2 regions of the Cupriavidus sp. SS-3 genome follow, and region 1 is predicted to be linked to the other one. Evidence: predicted binding sites of a transcription regulator. Region 1 holds the regulator's gene; the other holds the start of a gene.

Evidence for each region. The regulator FliA, encoded in region 1, starts transcription of late flagellar genes. The targets are predictions, from matches to a motif close to CTAAAGTTTNNNNNNNNNNNGCCGNTA.
Region 2: U9J39_RS01580 (FliC/FljB family flagellin) is a predicted target of FliA. The motif match lies at 1,185-1,211, and genes of this name have one in related genera.

Annotation. Positions count from the first base shown of each region.
Region 1 covers NZ_JAYLVT010000011.1:135,419-138,826, forward strand. The annotation lists gene U9J39_RS18260 (hypothetical protein) at 282-575, opposite strand; gene U9J39_RS18265 (flagellar protein FlhE) at 877-1,314, opposite strand; gene U9J39_RS18270 (RNA polymerase sigma factor FliA) at 1,314-2,030, opposite strand; gene U9J39_RS18275 (MinD/ParA family ATP-binding protein) at 2,128-2,919, opposite strand; gene flhF (flagellar biosynthesis protein FlhF) at 2,931-3,408, opposite strand, start outside.
Region 2 covers NZ_JAYLVT010000001.1:353,646-357,053, reverse strand. The annotation lists gene U9J39_RS01585 (RNA chaperone Hfq) at 757-1,083, shown strand; gene U9J39_RS01580 (FliC/FljB family flagellin) at 1,309-2,619, shown strand; gene U9J39_RS01575 (flagellar protein FlaG) at 2,756-3,115, shown strand; gene fliD (flagellar filament capping protein FliD) at 3,149-3,408, shown strand, end outside.

The DNA of each region.
Region 1 (3,408 bases):
TTGATGCGCTCGCCCTCACCCCAACCCTCTCCCGCAAGCGGGAGAGGGAGTACACAAGCGGGAATTGGAAAGCTCGAGGCAATGATGACGCTGCAGGTTTTCTCCCCTCTCCCGCTTGCGGGAGAGGGGCGGGGGTGAGGGCCGGCGGTGGTAATAGCGACGGCCTTCACTTCGTTGATATTCCCGCCCTCACCCCTAACCTCTCCCACAAGCGGGAGAGGGAGTACACAAATCGTGCGCGGGACCACGCCACCGTCGTGGTGGCAGATATGATTCGCAGCTCAAAGCGGTGGCTCAAATAGGTGGAAGTCCCAAATCCAACCCTCAACCGCCGGCTCTTCGCAGCGCACGCGCATAGTGTTGTGCTTGCTCCCGACCTTGGTTAGATAGCACTTGGTATTGATTGGCAACATCTGGAAGTTCTCGCTCTGCGCACTGGCATCCTCTTCGGTAGCGTAGAGCTTAACGGCAGTAATGGTCACGCTTGGCGTAAAACTGATGCGCAGACCCGTGACAAATACGTACGCTCCGGCCATAAGCGTAAGCAATCCCAAGGTAATGAATATCTTCCTCATGGTCTACCAGTTGGTGGACGCGCCATGCTTCCAACCTTTTGGATACAGCCTTCTTTCCACGACACGGTTGGACTTGCTAACCACGAATAATAGCTCGGCGGGCGTAATGGGCGTCTGTATGTTGCGTGGGTCATGTGCCAGGATGCCGATGTTCTCCAATGCTTGAGCGGTGTTCGTCGAGCATGAATTCTTGAGAAGATCATATTTCATTGCCCGCTTTCACACGGCTTTCCCTGGATCGCCTGATGTTCCATTTTTTCGTCACTTGTTGATAAGTGACGAAAAAACGGAACATTCATCCCTACCTGAACCCCACCACCACCTCATTACTCCGCCCCTGCAACACCGGCACCAGGCTCCCCTGCCCCGGCACCCGGAACGCAAACACAAACCCCTTGGTGGCATCGTCGCCGAAGAACGCATCGGTCTTGCCCTCGGCCTGCGTCAGCAACACGCAGCGTTGCGCATTGCACAGGTAGGCCTGCAGTTCCGCCGGCGGCGTCTTGGCGAAGCTGTAGCGCCAGCGCACCGAGGTAATGACCCCTTCCGATTGCGGCAATACGCCGGTGGGCAGGATTGGCGGCGATACCGCGCGCTGGCCGCGGCCGTGCAGGGCCGGGCCGTTGACCGAGCCGGTCCAGGCGTGGCGGGTGCCGGCGTCGAACGCGGCCCACGCGCACGCCGATACCGCGGCCAGCAGCCAGCAAGCGCCACGCGCGGCGCGCGCCTTGCCGGGCATCACAGCAGGCCGCGCAACTGGCTGCGCAGCCGGTTGATGGCCTGGCCGCGGATCTGGCATACGCGCGACTCGGTCACCTCGAGCACGGCGCCGATTTCGCGCAGGTTCAGTTCCTGGTCGTAGCACAGCGACAGCACCAGCTTCTCGCGCTCGGGCAGGCGTTCGATGGCGCGGACCAGTGCCTCGCGCATGCCGCTTTCCATCAGCACGGTCAGCGGGTTGCCGTCGTCGCTGCCGCCGAGGTGGCGGTCGAGAAAGTCTTCTTCGCCGGAGCGCTCGAAGTCTTCATAGTGCAGCAGCTGGCAGCCATAGACCTCGTTGAGCAGCAGCTGGTATTCGTCCAGCGGCATCTCCATGGCCTCGGCCACTTCGGAGTCGATCGGCGTGCGGCCGAGCTTCTGTTCCAGGTTGCGCTGGGTGCGTTCGATGCGGCGGGTGAACTGGCGCAGGCTGCGCGATTGCCAGTCGTTGGCGCGCACCTCGTCGAGCATGGCGCCGCGGATGCGCTGGCTGGCGTAGGTCTCGAAGCGCGCGCCGTGGGTGTCTTCATAGCGCTTGGCGGCGTCGAGCAGGCCGATCATGCCGGCCTGGATCAGGTCGTCGATCTGCACGCTGGCGGGCAGCCGCGCGGCGAGCTGCAGCGCGATGCGGCGCACCAGCTGGGCGTGCGCCTTGACCACATCGGCCTGTTCGAGCTTTCCCTGGATCGTGTACATGGTGCAATTCTCGTGACTGCTGGATGGCTGGACCGGTACGCCTTGGCGTGCCGGCTGGCTCAGGCTGTGGTGGTTTCGGGTGGCATGGCTGGCAGGCTCAGGCCATGGCGGGCGCGGCTGCTGGCGCGGCGGCATCCGCGCGCAACGGCCAGGCGCCGATGCCGCCGGCGCTGCGGCGCAGGGCCGCGGTGGCCGGCGCGGCCGGGAAGGCATCGACCACGCAGCGGCCCAGCTGCGCGGCGCGCGCCACCAGCGGATCCGCCGGCAGCCAGCCCGCGCACAGCACTTCGACGCCGAGGTACTGGCTGGCAGTGCGCGCCAGGTTGCGCAGGATGGCCTGCACCGTGGCTTCGCTGGCCGCCAGGTTGACGATCAGGTGGAACTGGCGCCACGCATACAGGTGGTGCAGCCGCTTGATGCAGGCGTAGGCGGCGGTGATCGATGCCAGCTCCGGGCGCATCACCACCAGCACGTTGTGCGCATCGCCCGCAAGCGTCGACAGCGCGCCGTCGGCGTCGGGGGCGGCATCGACCAGCACGCTGCGGAAATCGTTCGTCGCCGCCTGCGCCAAGGCAGCGCCCGGCACCGGCCGGCCCGCCGGCAGTACCGACAGCACGCCTTGCGGGCTCACGCCCGCCGCCGCATCGAGCGACAGCCGGCCCGCGTGGACGTCAGCCAGCGTGCCCGCCGGCCTGGCGCCGGACCAGCGCGTGGCAGGGGCGTTGGCGTCTTCGTCGACCAGCAGCACGCGCTCGCCTTGCATCGCCAGCGCATGCGACAAACCCAGCGCCACGGTGGTCGCGCCGGCGCCGCGTTCGCTGGCGAGCACGGCGATGCGGCGCGTGGTGCGCGGCGCCAGCATGCGGCGCAGGCTCGCGGCCTGGTCCATGGCGAGGGTGCTCACTGCAGGGCCTCCGCGGCGGCAGCGGGCGCGGCGTTGCCGCGGCCCGGATAGTTTTCCAGCACGTCGAGCAGCGCCAGCATGCGGCCCATGCCTTCATTGAGCACGGTGCCCGGCACCGGCACGCCCGGGCGCACCGTACGGCCGGCCAGGCGCGCCAGGAACGCGGGCGCGGCCGCGGTGGGCGCGTGTTCCAGGCGCAGCACCGACAAGCCCAGCTGCAGTGCGGCCACGGCGGCGGCATCGGGCGCATCCCCTGCGTCCTGCGCGAAATGGTCGATGGCGTGGCGCAGCGTGCGCAGGCCGGCCTCGGCCGCGTCGGTCCACAAGGCCCAGCGGGCCACCTGCGCGGCATCCTGCGCCAGCGCCGGATCGCACAGCAGGTAGCGTGTATCGAGCAGCTCGCCGGTAGCACGGTCGGCCAGGCGGGCCACCACCAGGCAGGCGTCGATGCCGCCATCTGGCGTGCCCTTGCCG
Region 2 (3,408 bases), on a different contig from region 1:
AGCGCCAGATTCCCCCGCATTTCAGCGAATCGGGAGCCGGTGAAGTGGCGTTAAATGTGGCTCGGCATTCCGAACGGCCGGTCGGGTTATTCGACCGTCCGGCCACAGCGCCGCAGAGCGCGAATCAAACGACGCGGGCAAAAAAAGAAGCCCACGCGCGGGGTGCTCGTAGGCTTTCCAGGACTGCTCGAGCCAAACAGCTCTTGTTACGAATATAAACGCGCTTACATGAGGTGTAAATCCCGCTTCTATCAGGGGATTCCCCTAGCGCGAACGCGCGCCTTCGCGTGTTTCTGGCATTTTTGCCCTGAAATCACTTTCAGGTTACTTCTTGCAGAGGCTGGCAATTTCCTGCCAGCCCAATGCCCGCCTGGGCTTGTCGGCCAGGGGCACGCCGTCTCACGCCCGCATAAGCGCCGCTTGCTACCTCAAATCGCAGGACAAAAGCAAACAAATTAATAGAGCGTGGCCTCTAGACCACGAGCGGCGTGCCGTCCGTCAACGCTTGTAAAACTTTGTTACTCTCGCCCCTGAAGTATTCCCCTTCTCTTCTGGCAGCGCCAACCGCCGGCCATTGCACGACAATCCGGGGCCTGCATGCCGGGCCGGGTCTCGAGGCAATCCAGGCGGCCAGTCCGGTCGCCGTTACCGAGAGCGGATGTTTCCCCCGCCGCCCAGGCCGAGCCGCACCCCAAGCCGCCGGCCAACGGACCGTTATCAGCCGCCAGAACCCTTGCGGGCTCTTCCGGAGTCGTTGTGAAGAAGAAGGAAATCCGGCCCAAGCAACCCAGCCGACGGCAACTGCAGTCCCAGCAATTCACCGCGTACCGCATTACCCAGTCCCCGGTGATCGTGCACTTGTCCAACGGCGCCCGGCTGCACGGCTTGGTACTGGCCGCCGACGATTTCGTGCTGCTGCTCGGCCGGCGGCCAGACGACAGCCAGCCCACCGTGGTCTACAAACGCGCCATCTGCCTGGTCACGCCGGCCGGCGCGCCGGAGGTGGTAAGTGTCGCGCCGGAAACGGCGGCCGCGCCGGATTTCGTGCCGCTCTATATTCCGCGCACGCGCAAGCGCCGCTAGGCCGGCGCCTCTTCCAAACGCCTTCCCGCCTTTGCCGACCGTCTTGGTACGGCGCCTCCCCCGCCCTGCCGGCACCCCGCGAAACTATCGCGGAGATCACTCTAAACCTTTGCCTTGCCCGGTCGATAACCCAAGCAACGGAGGCACTCTACGCCCTGCAAAGCAGGCCGCCAACGTTACGGCACTAGCCGGAATGCCCAAAACTTTGCATATAGGAGTCGTACCATGGCGCAAGTCATTAACACCAATTCGTTGTCTCTGATGACTCAGAACAACATGAACGCCTCGCAATCGTCGCTGAACACGGCGATCCAGCGCCTGTCGTCGGGCCTGCGCATCAACAGCGCCAAGGACGACGCCGCTGGTCAAGCGATTGCGAACCGCTTCACCTCGAACATCCGGGGCCTGACGCAAGCTCAGCGCAATGCCAACGACGGCATCTCGCTGGCGCAGACCACCGAAGGCGCGCTGACCGAAATCAACAATAACCTGCAACGTATTCGTGAACTGTCGGTCCAGGCGGCCACCGGCTCGAACTCGTCGTCTGACCTGAAGTCGATTCAGGATGAAATCAACCAGCGCCTGTCGGAAATCGACCGTACGTCGCAACAAACGGATTTCAACGGCGTCAAGGTTCTGGCCGGCAACAACAAACTGTCGGTCCAGGTTGGCGCCAATGACGGCGAAACCATCTCGATCGATCTGAAGCAGATCGACAAGACGACCCTTGGTCTGAGCGGCTTTTCGGTTGCCAAGAATTCCCTGGATGTTGGCCCCAAGGTTACCACCGTTGCCGCTGCGGCTGGCACGGGTTCGCTCAACGTCAGCTTTGCTGCCGGCGAAGTTGCCAAGATCAACACCGCAACTGGCAAGGCGTTCGCGGCTGCGGATCTGGAGCTCCACGAAGTCAAGACGGCTGCCGGTGCGAACAGCGGCATGTTCGTCGTAAAGGCTGGTGACGACTACTTTGCAGCTTCGGTCAACCGTACCACGGGTGCTGTCGTGCTCAATGGTGCCGACGTTGCATTCCAAGACTCCGCCAATGGCATCACCACCGATGTCACGCTGCAAGACCAACTGATCCGCGTTGCCAATGACGCAAATGGGAACGCCACCGGCTACGTCACCGTCCAAGGTAAGAGTTTCGCCGCCCCCGTCGGTACGCTCACTGACGGCGGTGCGACTCCCACTGCCAACGTGGCTGTCGGTACCATCAACCTGAGCGGCGCTACCGCCACCGCCGAATTCACCGGCGTTCCGACCGGCAATGCGCTGAAGAAGATCGACGCCGCACTGAAGCAAGTTGACGATCTGCGCAGCTCGCTGGGTGCCGTCCAGAACCGTTTTGACTCCGTCATCTCGAACCTGGGCACCACCGTGACCAACCTGTCCTCGTCGCGCTCGCGTATCCAGGACGCGGACTACGCAACGGAAGTGTCGAACATGACCCGCGCGAACATCCTGCAACAGGCTGGTACGTCGGTCCTGGCGCAAGCCAACCAGACCACCCAGGGCGTGCTGTCGCTGCTGCGTTAATCGCCTAGGCGAAAGACCAAGAAGGCTGGGCCGCAAGGCCCGGCCTTTTTGTCCGAGAGCATTTTGCAGGCAGTCCGACTGCCTGCAAAGCGTTACTCAGAGCAAGCGAGTCCCACCAATCCGGACGGAGCGTTCGATGCCCCTTTCCCCGACCGTGACTGCAATTGTCACCCGGATGCCAGCCGAAGCCCCGGCCAGCACAGCGACCATGGCCAGCCAGGCAACGCAGCGCGAAGATCAGGTCGCAGGCAGGAGCCAGGAGGAAGTCCCCCAGAGGGTGGAAACAAGCGCCGCGATCGGCGAACTCGTGGACGCGCTCAAGACCACCACCATCGGCCTGCGCTTTGAGATCGATGAAGCCACGCACCGTGTCATTACCAAGGTGATCGACAAGGAAAGCGGCGAGTTGATCCGGCAGATGCCCACCGAAGAGGTACTGCGCATCGCCCGCGCCATCGACAGGCTGCAGGGATTGTTCATCAACCAGGCAGCGTGAGCTTTGATCATCAGTTGAAGACGAGACAATTACATGGCAACGATCTCTTCCATTGGCATCGGGTCCAACCTGAACCTGAGCGACTTGCTTGACCAGTTGCAGAAGGCCGAGCAGGCACCGCTTGACGCCATTAACGCTCAGGCCAAGAGCTACCAGACCAAGTTGTCGGCCTACAGTCAGGTGCAGAGCGTGCTGAGTGCCTACCAGGCCGCGGCAAAGAAGCTCTCCGATGCTGCTACCTTCGGCGCCGTAAAGGCCAGCGTCGGCACGACGGACGTGATGACCGTTTCCAC